DNA from 4 places in the Janibacter sp. LM genome. Region 2 is predicted to be linked to each of the others. Evidence: riboswitches for the same ligand, from Rfam matches in the RefSeq annotation. Region 2 holds a riboswitch; each other region holds the start of a gene.
The links. Region 2 has a riboswitch for S-adenosylmethionine ahead of ABC138_RS10930 (aminotransferase class V-fold PLP-dependent enzyme). Riboswitches for the same ligand answer to the same signal wherever they lie in the genome.
Positions count from the first base shown of each region.

Region 1: it holds a riboswitch for S-adenosylmethionine, as region 2 does, so the genes downstream of both, ABC138_RS13595 (OsmC family protein) here and ABC138_RS10930 (aminotransferase class V-fold PLP-dependent enzyme) in region 2, are expected to answer to the same signal.
Region 3: it holds a riboswitch for S-adenosylmethionine, as region 2 does, so the genes downstream of both, ABC138_RS01415 (bifunctional o-acetylhomoserine/o-acetylserine sulfhydrylase) here and ABC138_RS10930 (aminotransferase class V-fold PLP-dependent enzyme) in region 2, are expected to answer to the same signal.
Region 4: it holds a riboswitch for S-adenosylmethionine, as region 2 does, so the genes downstream of both, ABC138_RS01475 (homoserine O-acetyltransferase) here and ABC138_RS10930 (aminotransferase class V-fold PLP-dependent enzyme) in region 2, are expected to answer to the same signal.

Region 1 covers NZ_JBDIVG010000026.1:31-7,207, reverse strand. Annotated here, with positions in the region: gene ABC138_RS13615 (permease) at 1-453, opposite strand, end outside; tRNA gene ABC138_RS13610 (tRNA-Sec) at 518-613, shown strand; gene selA (L-seryl-tRNA(Sec) selenium transferase) at 638-1,966, shown strand; gene ABC138_RS13600 (SelB C-terminal domain-containing protein) at 1,963-3,804, shown strand; gene ABC138_RS13595 (OsmC family protein) at 3,812-4,276, opposite strand; SAM riboswitch class IV at 4,307-4,421, opposite strand; gene ABC138_RS13590 (hypothetical protein) at 4,467-5,135, opposite strand; gene ppk2 (polyphosphate kinase 2) at 5,161-6,054, opposite strand; gene ybaK (Cys-tRNA(Pro) deacylase) at 6,119-6,625, shown strand; gene ABC138_RS13575 (DUF952 domain-containing protein) at 6,626-6,976, opposite strand.
Region 2 covers NZ_JBDIVG010000018.1:65,442-72,618, forward strand. Annotated here, with positions in the region: gene ABC138_RS10915 (ion channel) at 1-643, opposite strand, end outside; gene ABC138_RS10920 (DNA translocase FtsK) at 711-3,530, opposite strand; gene ABC138_RS10925 (A24 family peptidase) at 3,642-4,286, shown strand; SAM riboswitch class IV at 4,360-4,475, shown strand; gene ABC138_RS10930 (aminotransferase class V-fold PLP-dependent enzyme) at 4,518-5,735, shown strand; gene ABC138_RS10935 (ribonuclease J) at 5,883-7,177, opposite strand, start outside.
Region 3 covers NZ_JBDIVG010000001.1:299,681-306,857, forward strand. Annotated here, with positions in the region: gene ABC138_RS01400 (carboxyl transferase domain-containing protein) at 1-1,455, opposite strand, end outside; gene ABC138_RS01405 (hypothetical protein) at 1,498-1,866, shown strand; gene ABC138_RS01410 (hypothetical protein) at 1,853-2,254, shown strand; SAM riboswitch class IV at 2,288-2,401, shown strand; gene ABC138_RS01415 (bifunctional o-acetylhomoserine/o-acetylserine sulfhydrylase) at 2,418-3,737, shown strand; gene ABC138_RS01420 (hypothetical protein) at 3,804-4,109, shown strand; gene ABC138_RS01425 (hypothetical protein) at 4,109-5,356, shown strand; gene ABC138_RS01430 (hypothetical protein) at 5,737-6,066, shown strand; gene ABC138_RS01435 (sterol carrier protein domain-containing protein) at 6,081-6,413, shown strand; gene hrpA (ATP-dependent RNA helicase HrpA) at 6,436-7,177, shown strand, end outside.
Region 4 covers NZ_JBDIVG010000001.1:313,936-321,112, reverse strand. Annotated here, with positions in the region: gene ABC138_RS01490 (DUF3488 and transglutaminase-like domain-containing protein) at 1-843, shown strand, start outside; gene ABC138_RS01485 (RNA polymerase sigma factor) at 854-2,383, opposite strand; gene ABC138_RS01480 (universal stress protein) at 2,578-2,976, opposite strand; gene ABC138_RS01475 (homoserine O-acetyltransferase) at 3,050-4,198, opposite strand; SAM riboswitch class IV at 4,214-4,324, opposite strand; gene ABC138_RS01470 (DUF4192 domain-containing protein) at 4,382-5,488, opposite strand; gene ABC138_RS01465 (DUF1232 domain-containing protein) at 5,579-6,001, opposite strand; gene ABC138_RS01460 (alanine/glycine:cation symporter family protein) at 6,096-7,177, opposite strand, start outside.

The sequences.
Region 1 (7,177 bases), on a different contig from region 2:
CGACGGGAGCGGCACCCCGCTGCGGCGCAGCGAGACCGCCACCGGCGAGGCGCAGCAGGTGCACATCATGCTCGGCAGCGAGGCAGCGCCCGCGATGGCCGCGCCGGAGGTGGAGCCGCGGCCGGCGAGGACCCGGCGCAGGTGCTCCCGGGGCAGGAGCGCGTCGATGGCCGCGGCGACGAGCAGGCCGACGAGCAGTGCCTTCCAGACGGCCAGGCTGTACGCGAGCGTGAAGTCCCAGGCTCCCTGCCACCACGTCGGCGCGTCACGCGCGACGTCGACGAGCGCACCCCCGTCCCACGCCCGGCTGCCGACGAGGCCGTCGATCTTCAGCGCGTAGGGCCACCACTTGGCCCAGACGAGACCGACGACGAAGACCAGGGCGGTGATCGCGACCCCGAGGACCCAGCGGTCGAGGTGTCGCGGCCGGCCGGGAGACGGTGCGGTGCTCACGTCGTCACCGTAGGAGAAGGACGCTCCGGTGTCTCGGGGGACGACCTGTCCTAGGGTGGGCGGCGGAGGCGTCTGGGTTCCTGGTGGTCCCCCCGGTCTTCAACACCGGTGAGGCCGAGCATCTCGGTCTGGCGGGTTCGATTCCCGTCCGCCTCCGCCACACGTCCGACCCGAAGGGAGCACGGTGACCGACCCCCGGCGGGCCATCCCGCGCACCGACACGCTGCTGGCCTCGGCGCCCTTCGTCGCCGCGGCGGAGCGACTCGGGCGGGATGTCGTCCGGGTCGCGATCACCGCCGCCCAGCAGCAGGCGCGCGACGGAAGCATCGGCCCCGACGAGGTCCCCGCCACCGCACTCGCCGGGCTCCCGACCCGGGCCAGCTCGCTCACCGCGGTCCTCAACGCGACCGGCGTCGTGGTGCACACCAACATCGGCCGGGCCCCCTTGTCCCCCAGCGCGATCGAGGCCGTCGTCGACGCCGCCGGCTACGTCGACGTCGAGATGGACCTGGCCACGGGAGCGAGGAGCCGACGCGGCGCCGGGGCACTCGCCACCCTGCTCGACGCCGTCCCCGACGCGACCGGCGCGCTGGTCGTCAACAACGGCGCGGCCGCGCTCGTGCTCGCCACGACCGCGCTCGCCGCCGGGCGCGAGGTCGTCGTCTCGCGCGGGGAGATGGTCGAGATCGGCGACGGGTTCCGCCTGCCCGACCTCATCGCCTCGACCGGCGCTCGGCTGCGCGAGGTCGGCACGACGAACCGGACGCACCTGAGGGACTACGCCGACGCGATCGGTCCGGGCACCGGGTGCGTGCTCAAGGTGCACCCGAGCAACTTCCGCGTCGACGGGTTCACGGCCGAGGTGGGCCTCGGTGAGCTCCGCGGGCTGCGTCGGCCCGACGGCTCCCCCGTGCCGGTCGTCGCCGACATCGGGTCCGGCCTGCTGCGGCCCGACCCGCTGCTGCCCGACGAGCCGGATGCCACGACGTGGCTGCGCGCGGGCGCCACGATCGTCACCGCCAGCGGCGACAAGCTCCTCGGCGGCCCGCAGGCGGGTCTCGTCCTCGGCGACGCGGACGTCGTCGAGCGGTTGCGCCGCCACCCGCTCCAGCGCGCCCTGCGCGTCGACAAGCTGACCCTCGCCGCGCTCGAGGCGACCCTGCGCGGATCGGTTCCACCGGTCACCGCCGCGCTGCACGTCACCGCCGACGAGCTGCGGCCGCGGGTCGAAGCCCTCGCCGCCGCCCTCGGCCGTGGGGTCGTGGCGGTCGAGGGCCGCGTCGGCGGCGGCGGGGCGCCCGGCGTGCCCCTGCCCGGCTGGGCCGTCGAGATCCCCGCGGACGCCGTCGAGCGCCTGCGCGTCGGCGAGCCGGTCGTGCTCGCCCGGGTCGAAGGGGGGCGCGGCCTGGTCGACCTGCGCTGCGTCCCGGCCGATCGGGACGGTGACGTCGAAGCGGCACTGCGGGCGGCGCTCGGCGACGACGGGCCCGACCCGGGGACGCCCACCCCATGAGGCGCGTGCTCGCCACCGCCGGGCACGTCGACCACGGCAAGTCGACGCTCGTGCGCGCGCTCACCGGGCGTGACCCCGACCGGCTGCGCGAGGAGCGCGAGCGCGGGCTGACCATCCAGCTCGGTTACGCCTGGACGACCCTGCCGAGCGGGGCCGAGGTCGCCTTCGTCGACGTGCCGGGGCACCAGCGGTTCCTCGGGACGATGCTGTCGGGGCTGGGGCCGGCGCCGGCGGTGGTCTTCGTCGTCGCCGCTGACCAGGGCTGGCAGGCGCAGAGCAGCGAGCACCTCGCCGCCGTGCAGGCGCTCGCCATCACCGACGGCCTGCTCGTCATCACCCGGTGCGACCTGGCCGACGACGAGCAGCGAGCCGACGTGCTCACCGAGTCGCGGCGACACCTGGCCGAGGCCGGGCTCGACCTCCCTGCCGTCGAGGTCTCGGCGGTCCGGGGCGACGGGATGGACTCCCTTCGCGCGGCGCTCGACGAGCTCGCTGCCCGGCTGCCGGAGCCGGACGCCCGGGCGCCGGTGCGGCTCTGGTCCGACCGCAGCTTCTCCGTCTCCGGCGCGGGGACGGTCGTCACGGGCACCCTCGGCGCGGGCACGGTCCACGTCGGCGACCGGCTGGTGCTGCTCGACCGCGGGTCCGCACGCGAGGTGACGGTGCGTGGCCTGCACAGCCAGGACGAGGCGCACGAAGCCGTCGGCCCGGTCTCCCGGGTCGCAGTCAACCTGCGCCGCGTGGACGAGGTCGGCCGCTCCGTCGCGCTGCTGACGCCCGACGCCTTCGCGCTCGCGTCGGTCGTCGACGTGTCCGCCACCGAGCTGCATTCCCCTAGGGCAATGCAGACGAACGGTCACGGGAGCGCGCATTCCCCTAGGGCAATGCAGATGGTCGAGCAGGGGACGCTGCACGTCGGGTCGGTCGACGTCGAGGTGCACGTGCGCCCGCTCGGGCCGGACCACGCCCGCCTCTCGGCCGCGACCGTCCTCCCGTGGCGCGTGGGCGACCGGGCGATCCTGCGCGACGCGGGGAGTCGTCGCCTGTGGGCCGTCCGAGTCGTGGACGTCGACCCCCTGCCGCTCACCCGCCGCGGTGCCCCAGGGCGAAGGGGGCAGGCCCTCGCCTCTGCAGGCGCGGACCCCGCCGACCTCGCCACCGCTCGGCTGCGCTCGCGCGCAGCCGAGCGGGCGGACGTGCTCGACCGGCTGGGTCTCCCCGCGCCAGCGGGTGCCGTGCGGCACGGTGACTGGTGGGTCGACGCGGGGGCCGTGAGCACGTGGCGCGACCGGCTCGGCGGGGCCGTCCGCCGGCACCACGCCGCCGACCCGCTCAGCGCCGGGCTGCCCGTCGCCGAGGCGGCCAGGTCGCTCGGCCTGCCCGAGCACCTCCCTGCGGTGCTCGGACAGGCCCTGGTACCGGGACTGGCCACCGACGCCGGCCTCGCCGTCGCCGACGGCCGCGTCCACGACCCGAAGGCTGGAGGCCTCGGAGCCGCGGAGGCCGGGATCGCGGCTCTCGAGGCACGGCTGGGGGCCACCCCCTTCGTGGCGGCGGAGCGGGGTGAGCTCGCCGAGCTCGGTCTCGGGACCGCGGAGCTCGCGGCCGCCGAGCGCCTCGGACGGGTCATGCGTCTGCCCGACGACGTCGTGCTGCTCCCCGACGCGCCGGCGCGGGCGATGCGGGTGCTCGCCGGGCTGGAGCAACCCTTCACCCTCAGCCTCGCGCGACAGGCGCTCGGGACCACCCGGCGCGTCGCCGTGCCCCTGCTCGAGCACCTCGACGCCCGCGGGTGGACCCGGCGGGTGGACGGGAGTCTGCGGCAGGTCGTGCGCTAGGCCGCGCTCAGGCAGCGACCTCGAGGCTCGTCGTCACCGGCACGCCGTGCGTGAGGTTGTCGAGGACGGGGCAGTGCTCGGCGACGGCCTGCTCGAGGCGGCGGTACTCCCCTTCGCTCTCCGGGCCGCTGACCGTGATGGCCAGCTCGATGCCCTGGAAGCCCGGACGCACCGACTCGTCCGTGCCGAGGAACCCGGCGAGGTCCAGGTCGCCGCGCAGGTCGACGTCGATCGTGTCGACCCGGAGGCCGAGCTTGTCGGCCCAGACCTGGTAGCTGATGACGGTGCACGAGGCGAGGGCGGCCAGCAGGTGCTCGACCGGGTTGGCGCCCTTGTCGGTGCCGCCGAGGGCCGGCGGCTCGTCGATCGTGTAGCTGAACTGGCGGCTCGTGATGGCGACCTCGGTCCCCGTGACGAGCGCGCCCCGGGTCGTGACCTCGAGCAGCGTGGTGGGTGCGGTGGTGGCAGTCATGGACGGCTCCGTGGATCAGGGGCTCTCGTGAACCCGCGCTTGGCGCGGCCGGTCGGCCGACGCCCAGGTCGTCACCCGGGGCACCCCACCGAGGGTGGAGGGTTGCCGCCCAGCAAGCCGGGGCTTCGCGCTGGGACTCATGACCTGGCCATAAGATGACACACAGCAATCCATAACGTCCAGTTATGTATCAGGAAGTGGGACCGCGCCTGAGGTCGACCGTGAAGAGCGGCAGGAAGAGCTGGGCCAGCGGCCCGATGGCGAGCGCGTAGAGGAAGGTGCCGACGCCGACCGTGCCGCCGAGCAGCCACCCGACGACGACCACCGTGACCTCGATCCCCGTGCGCACCAACCGGATCGAGTGGCCGGTGAGGCGCGCGATCCCCGTCATCAGGCCGTCGCGCGGACCGGGCCCGAACTGCGAGCCGATGTACATGCCGGTCGCGATGCCGTTGAGCACCACGCCCCCGACGAGGAGCACGATGCGCCAGCCGAGGTCGCCCGGCTCGTCGAGGTGCGCGAGGACGAGGTCGGCGGAGGGGCCGATGAGCAGAGCGTTGCCGATCGTGCCGACGCCGGGCTTCTGCCGCAACGGGATCCACCCGAGCAGCACGAGCAGCGAGACGCCGACGACGATCGTGCCGAAGCTCAGCGGGACGTGGCGCGAGACGCCGACGTGGAGCACGTCCCAGGGGATCTGGCCGAGCGTCGCGCGCAGCACCATCGCCATCGACGCGCCGTAGAGGAAGAGGCCCGCGAGGAGCAACGGCAGCCGGACCCCGAGGCGCCCGGCACGCAGCTGCTCGAGGGGGCCGATGTCGGCGAGCTGTCGCCCGCGGGGTGGCGCGTCGTCGGTCACCGGGTCAGCGTAGGGCTCGACGAGATCAGTCGCCCACGGTCTGCTTGCCGCGGGCGACGACCTTGCGGTCGGGCGCGTAGACGATCTGGGTGTCCTTGTCCTCGTAGTCGAACTGGTTGAGGAAGAAGCGCATGGCGTTGATCCGGCCGCGCTTCTTGTCGTTGGACCTGATGACCGTCCAGGGCGCGTGCTTGGTGTCGGTCCGCTCGAACATCGCCTCCTTGGCGGCGGTGTACGCCTCCCACTTGTCGAGGCTCTCGAGGTCCATCGGGGAGAGCTTCCACCGGCGCACCGGGTCGATCTGGCGGATGGCGAAGCGGGTGCGCTGCTCCTGCTGGGTCACGGAGAACCACAGCTTGGTGACGTGGACCCCGGCGTCGATGAGCATCCGCTCGATCTTCGGCGCCTGGTCCATGAAGCCCTCGTACTGCTCGTCGCTGCAGAAGCCCATGACCCGCTCGACGCCGGCGCGGTTGTACCAGGAGCGGTCGAAGAGGACGATCTCGCCGCTCGTCGGCAGGTGCCGCAGGTAGCGCTGGAAGTACCACTCGCCCTCCTCCCGCTCGCTCGGCCTGGTGAGCGCGACGACCCTGGCGCCCCGGGGGTTGAGGTGCTCCGTGAAGCGCTTGATCGTGCCGCCCTTGCCGGCGGCGTCACGGCCCTCGAAGAGGACGACGAACTTGCGGCCGGTGTCCTGCGCCCAGTACTGGAACTTCAGCAGCTCGATCTGGAGCAGGTACTTCTCGACGTCGTAGTCGTTGCGGGTCATGAGCTCGTCGTACGGGTAGTTCTCCCGCCACGTCTCGACGGCCAGGCCGTCGGGTCGGATGAGCATCGGGTCGTCACCCTGGTCGTCGCGGACGGTGTAGCCCTCGTCGATGAGCCGGTCGATGTACTCGCGGAGGTTCTGCTTCTGCATGGGACGTGGGTACCACGTGGACCTGTCGCGCGGGTGTCGGAGCGGGTGGCGGAGACTGGAGTCCATGGCCAGGAGGACGAAGGGGGGCGGCGCCACCCCCGCGACGCGGGCGCTGGCGGCGGCCGGGGTGGCGTACACGGAGCACCCCTACGAGCACGACCCGGCGGCGCCCTCGTACGGCGTGGAGGCCGCCGAGGTGCTCGGGGTCCCACCCGAGCGGGTCCTGAAGACCCTGCTCGCCCAGACCGACCTGCCCCGCGACCACGGACTCGTCGTGGGCATCGTCCCCGTCGCCGGGCAGCTGGATCTCAAGGCCCTGGCCGCGGCGGTCGGCGCGAAGCGGGCGAGCATGGCCGACCCGGCGCTCGCCGAGCGGACCACCGGCTACGTCGTGGGCGGGATCAGCCCGGTCGGTCAGAAGCGCGCCCTCGTCACGGTCCTCGACGCCTCTGCGCTCGGGCACGACACGGTCCTCATCAGCGGCGGGCGACGAGGGCTCGACCTGGAGCTGGCCCCCGCGGCCCTCGTGGAGGTGACGGGCGCGGTCGTCGCGGCGATCGGGCGGGCCTGATCACGGCCGGAGGCGGTCCACCTGGCTGACGCAGCCCACCGGCAGGTCGCCGCCGTAGACGTGCGGGAAGAGCTCGGTGTCGCTGCCGACCGGCGTGCCGGGGACGGCCGGCTCGAGCCGGACGGTGAGGCCCCGGGCGGCGAGGGACTGCGCGTCGAGCGTCAGGAGCAGCAGCGGCTCGGTGACGTCGGCGTAGAAGCGGGCGAGGACCCCTTCGAGCTGGGCAGGCGACCCGCTGCAGTGCATGAAGCCCTCCTGCGAGATGAGCCGCCCGCGCGTCGAGACGGGGTAGGTCCCGGACGCCTGGGCGGCCTGCCAGTCGGACTCGAGGGCGATGTGCTGGAGGGTCATGCAGCCATCATCCCGCGCGCCGCGCGTGGATTCGAGGGGTTGCCCTGAGCGCGCGGGAGGAGCAGAACCGCCGCCTGCTGCGTGGCCCCGACACGATGGGCCGTGACCACGGCAGCCCGCTGGACATCCCTTCGCTCACCCCTCGGCAACCCGGTGCGGGTCACCCAGCGGCCGAGGGCTCCGCGCAGGAGGGTTCGGGGC
Region 2 (7,177 bases):
GCACGCCGCTCAGCTGCTCGATGATCACTGCCGCTCTGGCGTGCGGTTTGACTGCGCCCACATCCGAGAGCCCGACACTGGTGAGGTTGGCTCCGGAGAAGTAGAGCAGCTCGAGGAAGGTCTTGCGGCCCTCGCCGGTGTGACCGGTGAAGGAGCCGGGCGCCAGAGTCTGGATTGCGACGAAGAGGTAGGCGAAGCCGAAGAGCAGCACGGTGAAGGCCGCCCCGACGGCGAAGAGCTCGTCCTTGGTCACCCAGGTGTCGGCGAACATGTACGAGACGAGGCCGTAGGCGACATAGAAGTAGAAGACCGCCAGGAGCGCGTGCGCGGTGAAGCCGACGACGTGGTCGGCAGGTTCGAGGACGGACCAGACCTCGAGGACGAAGGCGGGAAAGCCGATCAGCAGCGCGAGCCACGTCAGGGCCGGGGTGGAGCGCACGACCCAGATGCCGAAGGTCACCGCGAACAGCGACAACGACGTGATGACCACGCGTCCCCAGGGTTCGGACTCGACCCACGGCAGCAGGATGATCGCGAACAGCTGGATCGCGACGAGGACAGCGGATGGCTGCTTGCGCACCACCGCGGCCCAGTACCGGGCACCCGTCGGTCGGCTGTCGAGCTCGTACCAGGCCTTCGTCATGCGGCAACCCTAGACTCGCCCGTCGCCGACGGCCCGCTGATCCTGCCCCCGCTCCTGCGCCGGCCGGTCAGTGACGGTCGGTGAGGGACCAGGCGTCCTCGTCGTCGTCCTCGGTCCACTCCTCGACGACCTCGGTACCGATGGGGTCCGTCGGGTAGCGGTTGTGCGGCGCAGCCGGTGATCCCTCGCGCACGTCGATGACCGCGGTGTCCCCGGCGGCGGCCTCGGCCTCGGTGACGACGACGGCCTCGTCCTCGTCGTCGTGGGGGTCGCCCTCGTCCCCGGTGGACGCCGGCGGCTCCTCGCCGCGCATCAGGGCGAGGGTGGTCGGCAGGTCCTCGGGCGTGATGAGCACGTCGCGGGCCTTGGAGCCCTCGGACGGCCCGACGACGCCGCGCGACTCGAGCAGGTCCATGAGGCGACCGGCCTTGGCGAAGCCGACGCGCAGCTTGCGCTGGAGCATGGAGGTCGAGCCGAACTGGCTCGTGACGACGAGCTCGGTCGCCTGGAGCAGCACGTCGAGGTCGTCGCCGATGTCCTCGTCGATCTGCTTCTTGGGCGTCTCGGGGGCGACGTCCTCGCGGTAGGTCGGCTTGAGCTGACCGGTCACGTGGCTGACGACGGCCTCGATCTCCGACTCGGTGACCCAGGCGCCCTGGACACGCATCGGCTTGGACTTGCCCATCGGCAGGAAGAGCGCGTCACCCTGCCCGAGCAGCTTCTCCGCGCCCGGCTGGTCGAGCACGACGCGCGAGTCGGCGAGCGACGAGGTGGCGAAGGCCATCCGTGAGGGGACGTTGGCCTTGATGAGGCCGGTGACGACGTCGACCGAGGGTCGCTGGGTCGCGAGCACGAGGTGGATGCCGGCCGCGCGCGCGAGCTGGGTGATGCGCACGATCGAGTCCTCGACGTCGCGCGGGGCGACCATCATCAGGTCGGCGAGCTCGTCGACGATGACCAGCAGGTAGGGGTAGGGCTGGATGACCCGCTCGCTGCCGGGGATCGGCTCGACCTTGCCGGCCCTGACGGCCTTGTTGTAGTCGTCGAGGTGCTTGTAGCCGAAGGTCGCGAGGTCGTCGTAGCGCATGTCCATCTCGCGCACGACCCACTGCAGGGCCTCCGCCGCCTTCTTGGCGTTGGTGATGATCGGCGTGATGAGGTGCGGGATGCCCTCGTAGGCCGTCAGCTCCACGCGCTTGGGGTCGACGAGCACCATCCGCACCTCGTCGGGCGTGGCCCGCATGAGGATCGAGGTGATCATCGAGTTGACGAAGGAGCTCTTGCCGGAGCCGGTGGCGCCGGCGACGAGGAGGTGCGGCATCTTCGCGAGGTTGGCGATGACGTAGCCGCCCTCCACGTCCTTGCCGACGCCCATGACCATCGGGTGCTCGTTGTTGCGGGCGACGTCGGACCGCAGCACGTCGCCGAGGCAGACCATCTCCTTGTCGGCATTGGGGATCTCGATGCCGATGGCGGACTTGCCCGGGATGGGGCTGAGGATGCGCACGTCGGCCGAGGCGACCGCGTACGCGATGTTCTTCGACAGCGCGGTGACCCGCTCGACCTTCACGCCCGGGCCGAGCTCGACGACGTACCGGGTAACGGTCGGGCCGCGGTGGAACCCGGTGACCTGCGCGTCGATGCCGAACTCGTCGAGGACGCTCGTCAGGGACTCGACGACCTTGTCGTTGGCCGCCGAGCGCTCCTTGTGGGGTGCGCCGGGCTTGAGGTGCTGGCTGTCCGGGAGCGTGTAGGTGACGTCGCCGGCCAGGGCCAGCTGCTCGACCCGCTGCGGCAGCTGGGTCGTGGGCGGCGGCTCCAGGGCCGGCTTGTCCGCACTCCTGATCGGCGCGACGACCGGGTTCTTGGTCGGCCGCTTCTCCCCCGGACGGGGACCGTCGGTGGCCGCGGCATCCGCGGCCGGCTCGTCGACCGCGTCGACGGGCGCGGCGGCGCCCTTGCGCTTGCGTCCCTTCCCCGCGGGCTGGACCACCGCGGCCTGGTCGAAGGCGGTGTCGCCGTCGCGCTCGCCCAGGTTCTCGTCGTCGTCGAAGGTGCGCCGACGCCGGGCCCGCGCGACCGCGGCCTGGGGAGCGTCCCCCTTCGCCGCGACGTCGGCGCTGGTGACGTGCGAGGGGACCTCCCCGGTGAAGGCGGCCCGGACGTAGGCCAAGCGCTGCGGCACCTCGTGCAGGGGGGTGCCGGTGAGCAGGAGGAGGCTGAAGAGGCCGAGGAGGACCAGCAGGATGATGGCCGGCCACTCCGTGACCGCCGTGGTCAGGGGGTCCGCGGCGAGGAAGCCGACGATGCCGCCCGCGTCCCTCATGGGCCCGGCGCCGTCCGGCGGCTGCGGGATGTCCTTGGAGACGTGCGTCAGGCCGGAGACGGCGAAGAGCAGCCCCGCCGTGCCGAAGCCCAGGCGAGCGTCGGCCGCGGACTCGCCGGCCGAGCGCAGCAGGCGGACCCCGAGGAGCAGCAGGACGATCGGCAGCGCGTAGGCCACCCGGCCGAAGGTGCCCGCGAAGACCGCGTGCACGACGTCACCGAAGGCGCCCGACAGGCCCCACCACTCGCGGACCGCGACGACCAGGGCCAGCGCGAGGGCCAGGAAGCCCCACCCGTCGCGCCGGTGCTCGGGCTCGATCTCGCCGGCACTCGTGCCGATCCGGCGCACGCCGGCGCCGGTGGCGTGGGCGACGCCCACCCACGTCCTGTGGACCGCGGCCAGCGGCAGCGGGAGACCCCCGCCGGACGCGGCCTTCTTGCGCGGGGCGGCGGTCTTCTTCCCCTTCGCAGCGGACGTGCGACCCGACGGACGGGTGCTGCCCTTGGGGCGCGACGAGGCGCCCTTGGTGCTGCGCGAGGAGGTCGACGGACGAGTGGCCATGTTCCGCAGGTTAGGCGAAAGCCCCGCCCGACACACGCGTCACACGCGCAACAACGGCAACCTGTGGAGATCGGGGAGCGGCCCCGCCACCCGCCGAGTAGCGTCGCCGCCGTGGACGCACGCACCCTCATCGTCGCCCTCCTGGCGCTCGTCGGCGGCGTGGTCGGGTACCTCTGGCTGCGCACCGGGACGTACCGGCGGGAGGACGAAGGGGGTCCCCTCCCCCGACACCTGTGGGTCCTGCCGGTCGCCCCCTCCGTCGGGTGGGCGATCGCCCGCGGGCTCTCCGACCTGCCGTGGCCGGTGCTCGCGGCACCGCTCTCGCTGGCCCTCGCCGGCCTCGTCCTCGCCGCGGTGGACGCCGACGTCCACCGCCTGCCCAACGCGATCACCCTGCCCCTGGTCCCCGTGCAGGCCGTGCTGCTCACCTTCGCCTCCGCCGCGACCGGCGAGTGGGAGGCGTTGCAGCGGGCCGGGCTCGCGGCCCTGCTCGTCGGGGGCGGGACGCTCGCGCTCGCTTTCCTCCTCTTCGGCCGCTCGATCGGGATGGGCGACGCCAAGCTCATGGTCTCGATCGCGCCGACGCTCGCCTGGCTCGGCTGGACGCACCTCGTCGTGGGGGTCTGGGTGGGCTTCGTCATCGGTGGACTCGCCGCTCTCGCACTGCTGCTCGCGCGCCGGGCCGACCGGGGGACGCACCTCGCCTTCGGTCCCTACCTCGTCGCCGGAGCGGTCATCGCCGTCGCCCTCGGCTGACGTCCCAGGTGGCGAGATGCGCCTCGCCTCCTCTCGACACGGACCCACCGGTGTCCGATATGGTCATCCGCAAGGTCACGAGTACCAGCGACAAGCCCCGGCTAGCTGGTCGGCAACCCTCCTCCGCGGTGGGGTGCTCCGGGTGACGACCTGGCCGGCGACGCCATTGTCGCCCGGCAAGCGCGGACTCGTGGTCGACACCCGGGTCCCTGACGGACCAGGAGCATCCCCATGACCGTGTCCCACGTGCAGCAGACCTCGACCGACCTCCCCCGCCTCGTCTCCGAGGGCCTGACCTACCGCGACCGCGACGGCTCGACCGTCGAGTACGCGCACCTCGACCACGGGGCGACGACCCCGGCCTTCGAGGCCGTCGCGCAGGAGGTCGCCACCGCCGCGGTGACCTACTCGTCCGTTCACCGCGGTGCCGGCTTCGCCTCCCGGGTGACCAGCTCGCGCTACGAGCAGGCTCGCGAGAGCGTCGCCGACTTCGTCGGGGCGCGTGAGGACGACCAGGTCGTCTTCACCCGCAACACGACCGACTCCTTCAACCTGCTGGCCCGGGCGCTGCCGGCGGGCACGAAGGTCTTCGTCTTCGCCTCCGAGCACCACGCGGCCCTCCTCCCGTGGGGCGACGCGCTGCGGCTGCCCGTGCCGCACAGCCGCGACGAGGCCGTCGAGCTCCTCGAGCAGGCCCTGCGCAACCACCCCGCAGAGCACCGCCTCGTCGTCGCCACGGGCGCGTCCAACGTCACGGGCGAGCACTGGCCGATCGAGCGCCTGGCCGCGGTCGCCCGCGAGCACGACGCCCGCTTCGCCCTCGACGCCGCCCAGGTCGCGCCGCACCGTCGGGTCGACATCGCTGCCCTCGGGATCGACTGGGTCGCCTTCTCCGGCCACAAGATCTACGCCCCGTTCGGCGCCGGGGTGCTCGTCGGCCGCAGCGACTGGCTCGACGCCGCCGACCCCTACCTCGCCGGTGGCGGCGCCACCGCCCGCGTCGGTCTCGACACGACAGAGTGGACCTGCGGTCCGGCCCGGCACGAGGCCGGCTCCCCCAACGTCCTCGGCGCGATTGCCCTGGCGAGGGCCTGCGAGATCATCGCCGAGCGCGAGCGGGCGATCATCGACCACGAGCAGGCCCTGCGCATCCGACTGCTGAGCGGTCTGGCCGGGATCGAGGGTGTGCGCGTCCACACGCTCTTCGGCGGTGGAGAGGGCGCCCCCGTCGCGGCGATCACGGTCGACGGCCACGACAGCAGCGAGGTCGCGCGCATCCTCGGCGACGACCACGGCATCGGTGTGCGCGACGGCAAGTTCTGCGCGCACCTGCTCGTCGACGACCTGCTCTCCGAGCACGAGCAGGACACCGCGGTGCGGATCAGCGCGGGCCTCGGCACCACCCCGGCGCACATCGACCGGCTCCTCGGCGCCCTTCGCGCCCTCTGACCCTCCTCGGGTGAGGTCGAAGGGGGGACCCGGCAGTCCCCCTTCGCTCAGCAAGAGAAACCTCGCCTTCGCAAGAGTCTGAAACTCTTGCGAAGGCGAGGTTTATCGGGTCACCCGAGAATCCTGGGACGCGCGGGGCACCGTCTCCTAGGCCGCCACGACCACCGGGATGATCATCGGGCGGCGACGGATCTTGCCGCCGACCCAGCCACCGACGGCGCGGCGCACGACCTGCTGCAGCTGGTGGGTGTCGGTCGTGCCCTTCCTGGTCGCCTCGTCGAGCGCGGCGATGATCTTGGGCTTGACCTGGGTGAAGATCTCGTCGTCCTCGGCGAAGCCGCGGGCGGTGATCTCGGGGCCGGCGATGACCTTGCCGGTCGAGGAGTCGACGACGACCATGACCGAGATGAACCCCTCGTCGCGCAGGATGCGGCGGTCCTTGAGCAGCTCCTCGGTGGTGCCGCCGACGCTCGAGCCGTCGACGTAGACGTACCCACAGGGCACGGCGCCGGCGATGCGGGCGCGGCCGTCGACGAGGTCGATGACGACACCGTCCTCGGCGAGCACGACGTGGTCGGGGTCGACCCCGGTCTGGATCGCCAGCTCGGCGTTGGCCACGAGGTGGCGCCACTCGCCGTGGACCGGCATGACATTGCGCGGCTTGACGATGTTGTAGCAGTAGAGCAGCTCACCGGCGCTCGCGTGACCGGACACGTGCACCTTGGCGTTGCCCTTGTGCACGACGTCGGCACCCAGGCGCATGAGGCCGTTGATGACGCGGTACACGGCGTTCTCGTTGCCGGGGATGAGGCTCGAGGCGAGCAGCACGGTGTCCCCGTCGCCCACGTCGATGCGGTGGTCGCGGTTGGCCATGCGCGACAGGGCCGCCATCGGCTCGCCCTGGCTGCCCGTGCAGATCAGGACGACCTCGTTGTCCGGGTAGTTGTCGAGCTTCTTGACGTCGACGAGCACGCGGTCGGGCACGTGCAGGTACCCCAGGTCCGCAGCGATGCCCATGTTGCGCACCATCGAGCGACCGACCATGGCGACCTTGCGGCCGTTGCGCTCGGCGGCGTCGAGCACCTGCTGGACGCGGTGCACGTGGCTGGAGAAGCAGGCGACGATGATCCGGCGCTGCGCCTTGTGGAAGACGGTGTCGATCGCGGGACCGATCTCGCGCTCGGGCGTGGTGAAGCCCGGCACCTCGGCGTTGGTCGAGTCGGTCATGAAGAGGTCGACGCCCTCCTCACCGACGCGGGCGAAGGCCCGCAGGTCCGTGAGGCGACGGTCCAGCGGCAGCTGGTCCATCTTGAAGTCACCGGTGTGCAGGACCGTGCCGCCCCCGGTGCGCACGAAGACCGCGAGCGCGTCGGGGATCGAGTGGTTGACGGCGATGAACTCGCAGTCGAAGACGCCGAAGGACTCGCGCCCGCCCTCCTTGA
Region 3 (7,177 bases), on a different contig from region 2:
AGCGACCGCCGCGCCGATCGCGCGGGCGAACGCCTGCGGGTCGACGTGCGCCGCCGGTTCCTCGGGGACGAGGACATCGACGAGCCCGTCCTGGTGCATCTGCGGCGCGCCGACGCGTTGGCGGGCGGCGAGGAGGGGGGCGTGCTCGGTGTCCTTGAAGACGATGGCGCTCGCGCCCTCGGGTGGCAGCGGGGAGAGCCAGGCATTGCCCGCGGCGACGACCCGTCGCGCGGGCAGCAGCGCGAGCGCGCCGCCGCCGGTGCCCTCGCCGAGCAGCACCGACACGCTCGGCACGGTGAGGGCCGTCATGTCGGAGATGCACCGGGCGATCTCGCCGGCCAGGGCCCCCTCCTCGGCACGCGGGGAGAGGTCGGCGCCGGGGGTGTCGATGACGGTGACGAGGGGCAGACCGAGCTCGGTCGCCATCCGCATGCCGCGGCGCGCCTCGCGCAGGGCGGCCGGACCCATCGACTCCGAGACCTGGTAGCGGCGGTCCTGGCCGACGAGGACGCACGACCGCCCGCCGAAGCTCGCCAGCGCGAGCATCACGCCCTTGTCCGACTCGCCGTAGCCGGTGCCGTTGAGCGGGATGACGTCGTCCGCGGCGTACCGCAGCAGCTCTCGGACGCCGGGGCGGTCCCCCCTTCGCGTCGTCTCGATGGCGGTCCACAGCCGCGCGATCTCCTCCTCGCTCGGCTCCGGCCGGGAGACGAAGGGGGCGATCCGCCGGACCGGCGCGCCGTCCTCCGCCGCGGGTGAGCGGGCGTGGCCCCCGGTCGTGGCGGAGAGCAGCGTCAGCGCGCGGGCGGCGATGTCGGCGAGCCCGGCGGTCGGCACGACCGCGTCGACGATGCCCTTGTCGACGAGGTTCTCGGCGACCTGCACGCCGGAGGGGAAGGGGACGCCGTTCAGCGTCTCGTAGACGACCGGGCCGAGGAAGCCGATGAGCGCGCCCGGCTCGGCGATGGTCATGTGGCCGAGCGAGCCCCACGACGCGAAGACCCCGCCGGTCGTCGGGTGCCGCAGGTAGACGAGGTAGGGCAGGCCGGCGGCCTTGTGCGCGACGACGGCCGCCGAGATGTCGACCATCGTCATGAAGGCGGGCGTGCCCTCCTGCATCCGGGTGCCGCCGCTCGCCGTCGCCGCGACGAGGGGGAGGCGCTCGGTCGTCGCCCGGCGCACCGCCGCGACGAGGCGCCCGGCGGCCGCGCGCCCGATCGAGCCGCCGAGGAACCGGAACTCGCCGACGACGAGCGCGACCTCGTGCCCGCGGATGCTCGCCCGGCCGGTGACCACCGACTCGTCGGTGCCGGACCGAGCGGCTGCCGCCTCCAGGGTCGCGAGGTAGCCGTCGCTCAGGCCGGAGCGGTCGATCGGCTCGTCCCAGGAGACGAAGCTGCCGGCATCGACGACGGCGGCGAGCAGGTCGTGGGCTCCGGGGCGTGGCGCGCTCATGCCGTGATCGTGCCAGCAGCGGGGCCGCGTACGCTTGCCGCCGTGCTTGTGCCGCTGACCACTCTCGTGCTCGTCGCGGTCGGCGTGCTCGGCGTCCTGGCCCTGGCCTACCTGATCATCGACCGGCTCGTCGACGACCTCATGCTGCTCACGACCGCCGTCGTCGAGCTGCTCCTGCTCGCTCTCGTCGTCGGGTCCGCGATCGCGATGGGGCAGGTCGAGGGGGAGGGGGAGGGGGCGACGATGCTCGCCTACGCCCTCACCCTGCCGATACTGCCCCCGATCGTCGTCTTCATCGCCCTGAAGGAGAAGACCCGGTGGGCCATGGGGGTCGTCCTCGCCGGTGCCTTCACCGTCGGTGTCATGACCTACCGCATCCTGCAGATCTGGCAGACCCATGGCTCCGCCTGAGCTGCGCACGGGCACCGGGCCGGGTCGGGTCGTCGTCGCCGTCTACGCCGTGCTCGCGCTCGCCGCGACCGGCCGCTCGGTCCTGCAGGTCACCCAGTACCTCGACCGGGCGCCGCTGGCGTACGCGCTCTCGGCGCTCGCGGCCGTGGTCTACGTCGTCGCGACCGTGGCCCTGGCGAAGGGGGGAACCACCGGCGCGCGGGTCGCGACCGGGGCGATCCTCGTCGAGGCCGTCGGCGTGCTCACCGTGGGCACGCTGTCGTACGTCCTGCCGGACCTCTTCCCGGACAAGACCGTCTGGTCGCACTTCGGGTCCGGGTACGGGTTCCTGCCGCTCGTCCTCCCCTTCGTCGGCCTGTGGTGGGTCCACCGCGTGAGACGGGCCTGACCAGATGCTGGTCACCCTCCTAGTCTCCGGGTAGGTCTTGAGTGCCAGCGCCAGGCCCCGGCTCGCTGGCCGGCAACCCTCCATCCGCGGTGGGGTGCCCCGGGAGACGACCTGGTCCGTGGCGACCGCCACGGTCAAGCGCGCACGATCAGGAGCAAAACTCATGAGCGACCCGTCCACGTGGAACTTCGAGACGAAGCAGATCCACGCCGGCCAGGCGCCCGACCCGACCACGGGTTCGCGGGCACTGCCGATCCACCTGACGACCTCCTACCAGTTCAAGGACACCGAGCACGCGGCGAACCTGTTCGCGCTCAAGGAGCTCGGCAACATCTACACGCGGATCATGAACCCCACGCAGGACGCGGTGGAGCAGAAGATCGCGGCCCTCGAGGGCGGCGTGGGCGCGCTCCTCACCGCCTCCGGCATGTCCGCGACGCACCTGGCCCTGGTCAACCTCGCCGAGGCCGGTGACCACATCGTCGCCAGCACCGCCCTCTACGGCGGCACGATCAACCTGCTGAAGTTCACCCTGCCGAAGTTCGGCATCGAGGTGAGCTTCGTCGATGACCCGAGCGACCTCGAGCAGTGGCGCGCGGCGGTCAAGCCCAACACCAAGGCCTTCTTCGGCGAGACCATCGGCAACCCCAAGGACATCGTCCTGGACATCGCCGGCATCTCCGAGGTCGCGCACGCGGCCGGCGTGCCGCTCGTCGTGGACAACACGATCGCGACGCCCTACGTGCTCCGTCCGATCGAGCACGGTGCGGACGTCGTCGTGCACTCCGCGACGAAGTACCTCGGCGGCCACGGCACCGCGATCGCCGGCGTGATCGTCGACGCCGGCCGGTTCGACTACGCGGCGGACCCGGAGAAGTTCCCCAACTACAACCAGCCCGACCCGAGCTACCACGGGCTGCGCTTCGGCCCGGACCTCGGCGTGGACGGTGCCATGGGTGCCAACCTCTCCTTCATCCTCAAGGCCCGGGTGCAGCTGCTGCGCGACATCGGCCCGGCGATCTCCCCCTTCAACGCCTTCCTCATCGGGCAGGGCATCGAGACGCTCAGCCTGCGCATGGAGCGGCACCTGGCCAACACGGCCAAGGTCGCCGAGTTCCTCGGTCAGCACGCGCAGGTCGACAAGGTCACGTGGGCCTCGCTGCCGAGCAGCCCCAGCCACGAGCTCGCGCAGCGGTACACGCCCCAGGGTGCCGGCGCCGTCATCTCCTTCGAGATCTCCGGCGGCCTCGAGGCGGGCAAGAAGTTCGTCGAGGGCCTGAGCCTGCACAGCCACCTGGCCAACATCGGTGACGTGCGCTCGCTCGTCATCCACCCCGCGTCGACGACCCACTCGCAGGGCCCCGACGAGGACCGGCTCGCCGCTGGCGTCACCCCCGGCCTCGTGCGCCTCGCAGTGGGCCTCGAGGCGATCGAGGACATCGTCGCCGACCTCGAGCAGGGCTTCGCCGCCGCGAAGGCCTGACGACCACCCCGAGGGGCCTGTGGAGAACTCCACGGGCCCCTCGGCGTTCTTCCCTAGCGTGGGTGCATGGGCGGACAGGAACGCATCTCCATCGACAGCGAGGGCATCGAGGGCCTCGGTCGCCAGCTCAAGGCCATCGCCGACTTCCTCGAGGAGAAGGCGGCCAAGGCCAACAACGAGGCCGTCGAGACCTTCGGGTTCCCGAGCTGGTACGGCACCGACGCGTACGAGGCGGCGATCGGGGACTTCGAGCGGGAGCGGATCAGGGTGGGCAAGCAGCTGCGCGAGCTGGCGCGGCTGGCCCGGGACGCGGGGTCCTGGTACGTGCTCACCGAGGACCTCGTCGACCGGCGCAACCAAGGGATCCTCTGATGGCGCTCCACGACCCCGGGACCATCGAGGAGGGCGACCCCAGCACGATCCGGGCCGAGGCGGACGAGCTGCGGACGGTCGCCGCCAACATCCACACCGTGGCCGAGATGCTGCGCATGGTCTCGACGAAGGGGGTGTGGGAATCGTGCTCGGGGACGATCTTCGAGGACGAGGTGGGCAGCACCCCGGATGACCTCTTCGCGATCGCCAACCGCCTCGCGGACACCGAGCGGATCATCCGTCCCTACGCGGACCGGCTCGAGGAGAGCCAGGCCACCCTCGAGCGACTCCGTGGACGGTACGAGGAGAACGTCCGCATCTCGGAGGAGCGCAAGGCGAAGCTCGCGACGCTGACCCCGCAGGACCCCGAGTACGCCATCGTCGATCGGGAGTACCGGGCCGCCGCCAACTCGCGGGAGATGAACAAGAGGGGCTTCGAGCGCGAGGCGGAGGAGGCGAGCGCCGACGAGCGGACCATGGCGACGAGCCTGGCCGCGGTGGGGTCCGAGCTCTCCGACGAGAAGGGGTACAACGGTTTCGAGATGGCGAGCCGCACGGGCCGGAGCCGCCTGTTCAACAACGACGTCGTCGACCTCACGCCCTGGGGCAAGCCTGCGGCCGTCGTCACGGCAGCCGACCCGCTGGGCAGGCTGGGGCGCCGCGCCGTGTACGGGGAGGGCAGCTACCGGGACGTCGGCCTGACGACGGTGCTCACGGCGGCCGACATCCTCGTGCCCGGCAGTCGGCGCATCGAGGCCAGGGACGCGACCCGGGCCAGCCGCCGGGCCGACGAGCTCAAGGGCATCAGGGCCGCCGACAGGTCGACCAACCCCATCGCCCATCGACGGCTCGCGACCAACACGAGGATCTGGGCGCAGCACCAGGTCGCCACGGGCAAGGTCCGGGCGAAGCACAAGGTGACGGACACCCTCGCCGACAAGACCGGCATCCGGCTCGTGGACGACATGGTCACCGACTGGTCGGCCGTGGCCGGCGCCGGGCGCGTGCGAAGGAGCGGGTATGCGCTCAAGTACTCGGTCAAGGTCACCAACAAGACCACGGCGCAGGTGAGCTCGGTCCAGTCGGCCGCGGACAAGGTCGGCGCCGCGACCGAGTCCGACGAGGCCCGGCGCGAGCGCCGGGCGCGGGAGGAGGCCGAGGAGCGACGGCAGGAGACCGAGCGCCGGCGGCGAGAGTCCCGCGTGGAGGGCATCACGTCGCGACCGATCACCTCACCGGTGCCGTAGCCGAGAAAAGTGCGTTGCACCCCCTTCGCCGGGGTGCGAGCGTGGCGGCATGGCCTCCGACATCCACGTCACCCGGATCGACCCCGACGACGACGCAGCCGCTGCGCTCGTCCTCGACGGGCCGGCTTCGTCGCCACCCGCGACGGGGAGGTCGTCGGCATCGCCGGGTCCTGGGACGTCGAGCTCTCGGTCCCGGCGAAGGGGGGCGCCTCCCTTCGTCCTGCCGAGGGCCTGACGCAGGAGACGATCTACGGCCGCTTCGGGTACGGCGTCGCGAGCTCGGCGCTGCGCTCGCGCTTCGCGGCCGGCACGACCTTCACCGCGCCCGCTGCCGTGCGCGCGCAGGCGGACGCGACGGCGAGCAGGCGCCGGGGCAGGTCGTGCGCAGCCTCGAGGACTGCGAGCGGATCCTGCGCGACGTCCCGGAGAGCCGCGGCGACCGGGAGCCGGCCCGGCTGCTGTGGGCGACCCGCGAGGGCCGCGACGTCGGGTGCGCGTACTTCCACCGCAGCCCCACGTGGTCCGACGGGCAGCCGCGGGGCGAGGTCGGGGTCTTCTTCCTCATCTCCGTCGACCCCGGTGCGCGGCTGGCGCTCGCCGAGCGGCTGACGACGATCGACCTCATGGGCAGCACGGAGTACTGGGTCACCCCGACGACGCCCTGGCGCTGTGGCTGCCCTCGCACCGCTCCATCGGTGGCGGTGGTCTGAGCGACAGCCTGTGGTTGCGCCTCGTCGACCTGCCGACCGCGGTCGCCGAGCGTGGTCACGCCGCGGACCTCGACGTCGTCGTGCTGGTGCACGACGACGTCCTCGAGGACACGGCCGGCACCTGGCGCTGGACCGCCCGCGACGGCGTCGGCGCACTCACCCGGACCGACGAGCCGGCCGAGGTCACCCTGGGCATCGGCGACCTCGGGGCCGTCTGGCTCGGCGGCCAGACGCTCGGCGCACGACACGCGGCCGGCTACGTCACGCAGCAGCGTCCCGGCGCGGTGGCCGAGCTCGACGCCGCGCTGCGCACACCGGTCGGGCCGACCACGACGATCGACTTCTGAGGGCGCGGATATCCTGAACCCCATGCCCACCACCCTTCGCGACGCCGTCCCCGCGGAGGAGCTGCACTACAACGAGGACCTGCCGGTCGTCGCCCGCAAGGACGACATCGCCGAGGCGATGCGCGAGCACCAGGTCGTCATCGTCGCGGGGGAGACCGGCTCCGGCAAGACGACCCAGCTGCCCAAGATCGCCCTGGAGATCGGGCGCGGCACGACCGGGCAGATCGGGCACACCCAGCCCCGGCGGATCGCCGCGCGCTCCGTCGCCGAGCGGATCGCCGAGGAGATGCAGGTCGAGCTCGGCGGGCTCGTCGGCTACCAGGTGCGCTTCGCCGACCACAGCAGCGACCAGACCGCGGTCAAGGTCATGACCGACGGCATCCTGCTCAACGAGATGCAGCGCGACCGGGACCTGCGCCGCTACGACACGATCATCATCGACGAGGCCCACGAGCGTTCGCTCAACATCGACTTCATCCTCGGCTACCTCAAGCAGCTGCTGCCCCGGCGTCCCGACCTCAAGGTCATCATCACCTCCGCGACGATCGACCCGGAGCGCTTCGCCCAGCACTTCGGTGACGCCGCGGGCGAGCCCGCCCCGATCATCGAGGTCTCCGGCCGCACCTACCCCGTCGAGGTCCGCTACCGCCCGCTGGGCGACGACGAGGCAGACGACGGGGACGGGGACCAGGTCACCGGCATCTGCCGCGCGGTCGAGGAGCTGTGGACCGAGTCGACGAGCACGGCGCCCGATGTCCGGGACG
Region 4 (7,177 bases), on a different contig from region 2:
GGCTACTGCCAGCAGTTCGCCACGACGATGACCCTGCTCGCCCGCGCCCGCGGCATCCCCGCGCGCGTCGTCGTCGGCTTCCTCCCCGGCTCCTCCCCCGACGGCCGGCAGCGGGTCGTGCGCGCCAGCGACGCCCACGCGTGGCCGGAGCTGTACTTCGAGGGCGTGGGCTGGGTGCGGTTCGAGCCGACGCCCGGGGCGCGCGCGGCCTCCGTCCCCGGCTACACGATCCAGACCTCCGAGACAGGCGACTCGACGGACAGCGCGACGTCCAGCTCGTCGACGACGAGCAGCTCGTCCGCCGCGGCCCAGCCCGGCGAGGAGGCGACGTCCGTCGACCCCACGGCGGTCGCGGACGAGGGCACCCCCCGGTGGGTGTGGTGGCTGCTCGGTCTCGCCGGACTCGCGCTGCTGCTCGCGATCGTGCCGGTCACGGCGCGGCTCTCCCGACGTCGCGGGCGCTCGCGCGCCGAGGACGACGCCGCCCGGGTCGAGCGGGAGTGGCAGGAGCTGGTCAGCCAGCTCGACGACCTCGGCATCCGGGCACCCGTGGGGTCCACCCCGCGGCAGGCCGGTGCCTGGCTCGGCCACCGCATGGCCCTCGAGCCACACGTGCAGGACCAGCTGGACCTCGTCGTGAGGACCCTGGAGACCGCGCGCTACGCCCCGGCCGGCAGCCAGCTGCCCGATGTGTCCCACGAGGTCGACGCGGTCGTCGGACGGGTCCGCTCCAGCCGTCAGCGCTCGGCCCAGGTGCGCTCGCTGCTGTGGCCCCAGGACGGCGTCGACACCTGGCGCGCGCTCGGCCGCGCCCTCTCGCGGCGCCTGACCCGGCGCCGCTGAGGGGGGGCGGTCAGTCGAGGTAGTCGCGCAGGACCTGCGAGCGGCTCGGGTGACGCAGCTTGCTCATGGTCTTGGACTCGATCTGGCGGATGCGCTCACGCGTCACGCCGTAGACCTTGCCGATCTCGTCGAGCGTCTTGGGCTGGCCGTCGGTCAGGCCGAAGCGCATGGAGACGACGCCGGCCTCCCGCTCGCTGAGCGTGTCCAGGACCGAGTGCAGCTGCTCCTGCAGGAGCGTGAAGCTCACGGCGTCGGCCGGTACGACCGCCTCGGAGTCCTCGATGAGGTCACCGAACTCGGAGTCACCGTCCTCGCCGAGCGGGGTGTGCAGCGAGATGGGCTCGCGACCGTACTTCTGGACCTCGACGACCTTCTCCGGCGTCATGTCCAGCTCCTTGGCCAGCTCCTCCGGGGTGGGCTCACGGCCCAGGTCCTGGAGCATCTGGCGCTGCACACGGGCGAGCTTGTTGATGACCTCGACCATGTGCACCGGGATGCGGATGGTGCGGGCCTGGTCGGCCATGGCGCGCGTGATGGCCTGGCGGATCCACCACGTCGCGTACGTCGAGAACTTGTAGCCCTTGGTGTAGTCGAACTTCTCGACCGCACGGATCAGGCCGAGGTTGCCCTCCTGGATGAGGTCGAGGAAGAGCATGCCGCGACCGGTGTAGCGCTTGGCGAGCGAGACGACGAGTCGCAGGTTGGCCTCGAGCAGGTGGTTCTTGGCGTTCTTGCCGTCCTGAGCGATCCACCACAGCTCGCGCTTGAACTTCATGTCGATCTTCTCGCCCGAGGCGAGCTTCTCCTCCGCGAACAGGCCGGCCTCGATGCGCTTGGCGAGCTCGACCTCCTGCTCGGCGTTGAGGAGGGCGACCTTGCCGATCTGCTTGAGGTAGTCCTTGACCGGGTCTGCGGTGGCACCGGCCGTCACGACCTGCTGCGCGGGAGCGTCGTCCTCGTCGTCGTTGCTGATCGTGAAACCGGACTTCTCGTCCTGCTCGGTCTCGGGCTTGGCCTTCGCCTGCGCCGGGTCCTCGCCGATGACCTCGTCCTCGTCGGGATCCGGCTCCTCGGCCGTGGTCGTCGTCGGGTTGGCGGCCTTGTTGGCGGCGGTCTTCTTCGCAGCGGTCTTCTTGGCGGCGGCCTTCTTCACCGGGGCCGCCGCGGCGGCCGCAGCCGCCTTGGGGGCGGCGGTCTTGGTGGTCGCCTTCTTCGCCGCGGTCTTCTTCACGGGCGCCGCGGTCTTCTTCACTGGCGTAGCGGCCTTCTTGGTCACCGCCTGCTTCGCGGGGGCCTTCTTCGCCGTCGTCTTCTTGGCGGACGTGGACTGTGGCACCTGAACCTCGATTCCTTGGTCGTCGAGCGCCCGCAGGACGACCCGCCCCCGGCTGGGGCTGATCTGCGCGTCGCCGAAGGCGGCCTGCAGCTCGTCACTGGTGATGGATCCGGTCGTGTGGCCCTTGCGGACCAGCTCCTGGAGCGATGGGTGCGAGAACTCCTTGGGGAGGGAGCCCTGCGCCCCGTCGGACCGTGGGGACACAGCAGTCACCAACAACCTTTCGTCACGGAAGAATCCGCCGGGACCTCCAAGGGGTGGCGTTCGTCCCTCGGGCTCCGACTCGCCCGGTCGCTGCGCGCTGGGCTCGTCACCATTATAAAACGCGGTGCGCCGAAATGCCGCAGCGGGCGCCCCGAAGGACGCCCGCTGGGTCGGTTGGTGCCGTGCGTGGCGGCTCAGCGCGCCTTGACGGCGAGCACGTCGCACGGCGCGTCGAGCAGCACCCGCTGGGCGTTGGAGCCGAGGATCAGCTTGCCGACCGGCGTGCGCTTGCGCAGGCCGATGATGATCAGGCTGGCGTCGGTCTCCTCGGCGACGACGATGAGGTCCTCGGCCGGCTCCTTGCCACGGACGAGCCCGCGGACCTCACCCTCGACGCCGGCCTCCTCGAGACGGGTCCGGACCTGTTTGAGGTCCTGCTCGTTCTTGCGTGCGATGTCGCCGCTCATCCCCACGCCCCCCCGGTCGGAGTGGATGACGACGAGCGGCTCCTTGCGCAGGTGGCACTCCTCGAAGGCCCGCTCGAGAGCGGCCTCGCCCTCCTTGGTGGACACATACCCCACGACGATCGTCATCGATGCTCCTCAACAGATACTCGGTTCCTGAATGACCTGTGCCAGACGCTACACCGGCGGCGCGTGACGTGTCTCACTCACACGCGGCCGTGTCCCCGGCGAGCACGCGGCGGAGCAGCCCGGCGACCTGGTCGACCTCGGTGAGGAACCCGTCGTGGCCCACCCGGGAGGAGATCGTCGTCAGCTGCGCCCGTGGGTGCAGTCGCGCGAGCTCCTCCGAGAGGCGGGGCGGGTAGAGACGGTCGGAGTCCACCGGCGCGAGGACCAGGCGACCGGCGAAGGGGGCGAGCGCCGCCTCGACCCCGCCGCGCCCGCGACCCAGGTCGTGCGAGTTCATCGCCTCGGAGAGCACCGCGTACGAGTTGGCGTCGAAGCGACGCGCGAGCTTGCCGCCGTGGTGGTCGAGGTAGCTCTCCACGGCATAGCGCGGACGACCGCACTCCCCCGCCGGCTCGTCCTGCTCCCGGCGACCGAAGCGCTCGTGCAGCTCGATCTCGCTGCGGTAGGTCACGTGGGCGATGCGGCGGGCGATGCCGAGACCGACCTCAGGACCCTGCGGGTGGTCGTAGTAGTCGCCGTCGGCGAACCAGGGGTCGTTGCGGATCGCGAGGATCTGGGCCTGGCTCCAGCCGATCTGCTCCGCAGTCGCGTAGCCGCTCGTGGCCAGAGCGATGGCGGTACCGACCCGGTCGGGGTGACCAGCCGCCCACTCGAGGGTGCGCATGCCGCCCATGGAGCCGCCGATGACCGTGTGCCAGCGCCCGATGCCCAGCGCGTCGGCGAGCGCCGCCTCTGCCGCGACCTGGTCGCGGATCGTCAGCCGGGGGAAGCGCCCACCCCACGGCCGACCGTCCGCTGCGAGCGTCCCGGGACCGGTGCTGCCCTGGCAGCCGCCGAGGACGTTGATCGCGACGACGAAGTACTCGTCGCTGTCCAGGGGGGCGCCGGACCCGATCAGGCCCGGCCACCACCCGTCGGTCGGGTGTCCCGGACCGGCCTGGCCCACGACGTGGCTGTCGCCGGTGAGGGCGTGCTCGACGAGGACCGCGTTGTCCCGGGCCGGGTCGAGCTCGCCCCAGGTCTCGTAGGCGAGCACCACGTCAGGCAGGCGTTCGCCGGACTCGAGCGTGAGGTCCCCGATGCGCAGGAAGTGCCGGTCCCCCGGCTCGTCGCCGTCGCGCCACAGCGCGGTGTTGCTGGGGGGTGTGGTGGTGACGCTCATCGACGGTGCTCCCGGGGTCTCGCCTTGCCGCACCACTGCGATGCGGCCCGGTCATCACCCGGGGCACCCCGTCGCGAGGAGGGTTGCCGGCCAGCAAGCCGGGGCTTGACGCTGGCACTCATGACCTGGCGACAACTCTAACCACAGCGGCCCCACGGGATCGAGTCCGGTCCGTTGTCCGGACTAGGCCGCGGGGTGGCGCCCGGCGCGCGCGTCGGGCCCGAGGTCCCAGGGCCGCAGCCCGGCGGACAGCAGGTCGAGCATGAGACCGGCGAGCCGGTAGCCGGGCTCGATCTGCAGCGCGCGCTCGAGGCAGCTGCCGGCGATCGTGCCGTCCCCCATCCACCACGCGATGTGCGCCGTGCAGGTGAGCAGCGGGGGCGTGAGCTCCTCGGGCACGAGCCGCCCGAGCTCGGCGACGCGGGCGCGGACCGCGAGGACGTCCTCCTGGTGGCGACCGACGTCGACGGCAGCATCGGGCACGGACCCGGCGTCCGGGTCCACGAGGGCCCACGGGCAGCGCGCCAGCGCCGTGCGGGCGTGCTCGACGAGGGGGTCGCCGAAGGTGGCGAAGGGCACGGCTCCGGGGCAGAGCCCGCCGAGGAGCGCGTCACGCCAGTCGACGTCCTGCAGCGACGCGGAGAGGACGAGGAGCTCTGCGTCGCTGAGCTCGGCGACCGGGGTCGCGTCGGCGGAGGGGTCGAGCAGCCGCGCCCAGGTCCGGGCCACCTGCTGGTGCGCGAACTCCTCCTCGAGCGGGTTCACGGCGAGCGCGACCCGACGGGCCCTGGCCTCGTCGCGCTCCGGCAGCACGGCGTCGACCAGGTGCGCACGGCTCGGCAGCGGGCAGACCCCTGCCTCGACGAAGGTGGCGACGGCGGGCACGTCCTCGGGTCGGGGCAGCGGGATGCCGAGGCGACGCCTGGCCCGGGGCCCGCCTGCGGGGTAGCAGCGCCCGTCGCGGACCACGAAGTGCTCCTGCACCCGCAGCCCGGCCTCGCCGGCGGCGGCGGTCATCGCCGCGCGGAGGTGGCGGGACTCCCCTTCGTCCTCCTCGAAGGCCATGAGCAGGACTGCGGTGGCCCCCTCCCGCACCGCGATGGCGATGGCGTGCTCCGCGACGGCCCGGCAGGCCGCGGGCTCGGGCACGAGGTCGTGCCGCTGCAGCAGGCCGAGCCGGCGGCCGCGCATCACGGTCAGGCAGAGGGAGGGGCCCGGGTGGTACCCGAGCTGGTACGGGAGGATGACGGCGAGCTCGGCGGCGTCGCGAGGTCTGGCGATGTGGTCCATGCCGACGAATCTGGCGCTTGCAGAGGGCGCCGGCAGCGACCGGGCGGATCCTGTGGAAACCCGGACGTCAGGCAGGTGGTCTGCGGACGGTCAGTCGCGCACGACGTGCGAGCGGACCGTCGGGCCGGGCTCCCACTGCTGCTGCGGCGGGGTCCACTGCTGGCGCCCGGACGCGCCTGCGGCCACCGCCTGCTCCCAGGCGATGAAGTCCTCGGTCTCCCGCACCAGGGTCGTGGCGACCCAGCCGATGACCATGACGTCGTCGAGCAGGCCGAGGGCGAGGAGGAGGCCCTCCGGGACCACGTCGATCGGCGAGACGACGTAGCCGACACCGGCGAGCAGGAGCATCAGGCGGCTGGACGACAGACCGGTGTACTGCCCCGCGCGGACCGCGCGGATCATCCGGGGGACGGCGCGCAGGCGGGTCCAGAGGCTGGGCCCGCCTGGTCGCGCCGCGCTGCGGACGGCGGAGGCGAGGTGGGTGGCGTTGCGGACGCGGCTGGTCGTGGCCATGTCGGTCTCCTGACGCTCAGGCGTGCCCGGTCCGGGCGCGCTCCGCTGGATCCAACGTAGCGCGCCCGGTCCGGATTCCCTCAGGAGCTCGGCGTCACTCCCGTGCGCCGACCGACTCCCGGGGAGCGCCCTGGGTGAGCTGGCCGTCGGCACGCAGCTCCCAGAACTGCGCACCCTCGATCCCGAGCTCACGCGGGTCGAACTGCGGGTCGATGCCCCGGGCCTTCTGCGCGCGGTAGTCCTTGAGGGCCTTCAGGGCCGGGACCTGGAGCAGCAGGATGCCCAGGATGTTGAGCCAGGCCATCGTGCCGACACCGATGTCGCCGAGGCCCCACGCGGAGCCGGCCGTCGTCGTCGCCCCGTAGGCGGCAGAGACGAGGATCAACCCCTGCAGCGCCCGGATCATCCCGCGGCGCACGGTGGCGCTGCGGATCTTGCGGGTGAGGTAGGCGAGGTTGACCTCGGCCATGTAGTAGTACGCGACCATCGTCGTGAAGGCGAAGAAGACGAGCGCCAGGGCCACGAAGCTCGAGCCGATACCGGGCGCGAAGCTGTCCAGGCCCGCCTGCACGAAGCCCGGGCCGGGCTCGACGTCGGTCCCGATCGCTCCCTCGTAGAGCGTCGGTCCGGGGTAGCTCTCGCCCCTGAAGACCGAGTACATGTCGGTCGAGATGATGATGAAGGCCGTCGCGGTGCACACGAAGAGGGTGTCGATGTAGACGGCGAAGGCCTGGACGAAGCCCTGCTTCGCCGGGTGCGAGACCTCGGCGGCGGCGGCGTGGTGCGGGCCGGTGCCCTGGCCCGCCTCGTTGGAGTAGATGCCGCGCTGGACGCCCCACTTGACCGCCTGGCCGATGATCGCGCCGTAGACCGCGTGGCCGCCGAAGGCACCCGAGAAGATCTCGCTGAAGACGTGACCGATCTGGTCGGCGTTGACGAAGAAGACGACGAGGGCGAAGAGGATGTAGAGGATCGCCATCGGCGGCACGACGAAGGCGGCGAAGGTCGCGATGCGCTTGACGCCGCCGATGACGATGAAGGCCAGCGCGATGACGATGCCGATGGCCGTCACCCACGTCGGGACGCCCCACGCTGCATCGAGCGCCGAGGACATGCCGTTGGCCTGCACGCCGGGCAGGAAGAAGCTCATGGCGAAGACGGTGACGACGGCGAAGG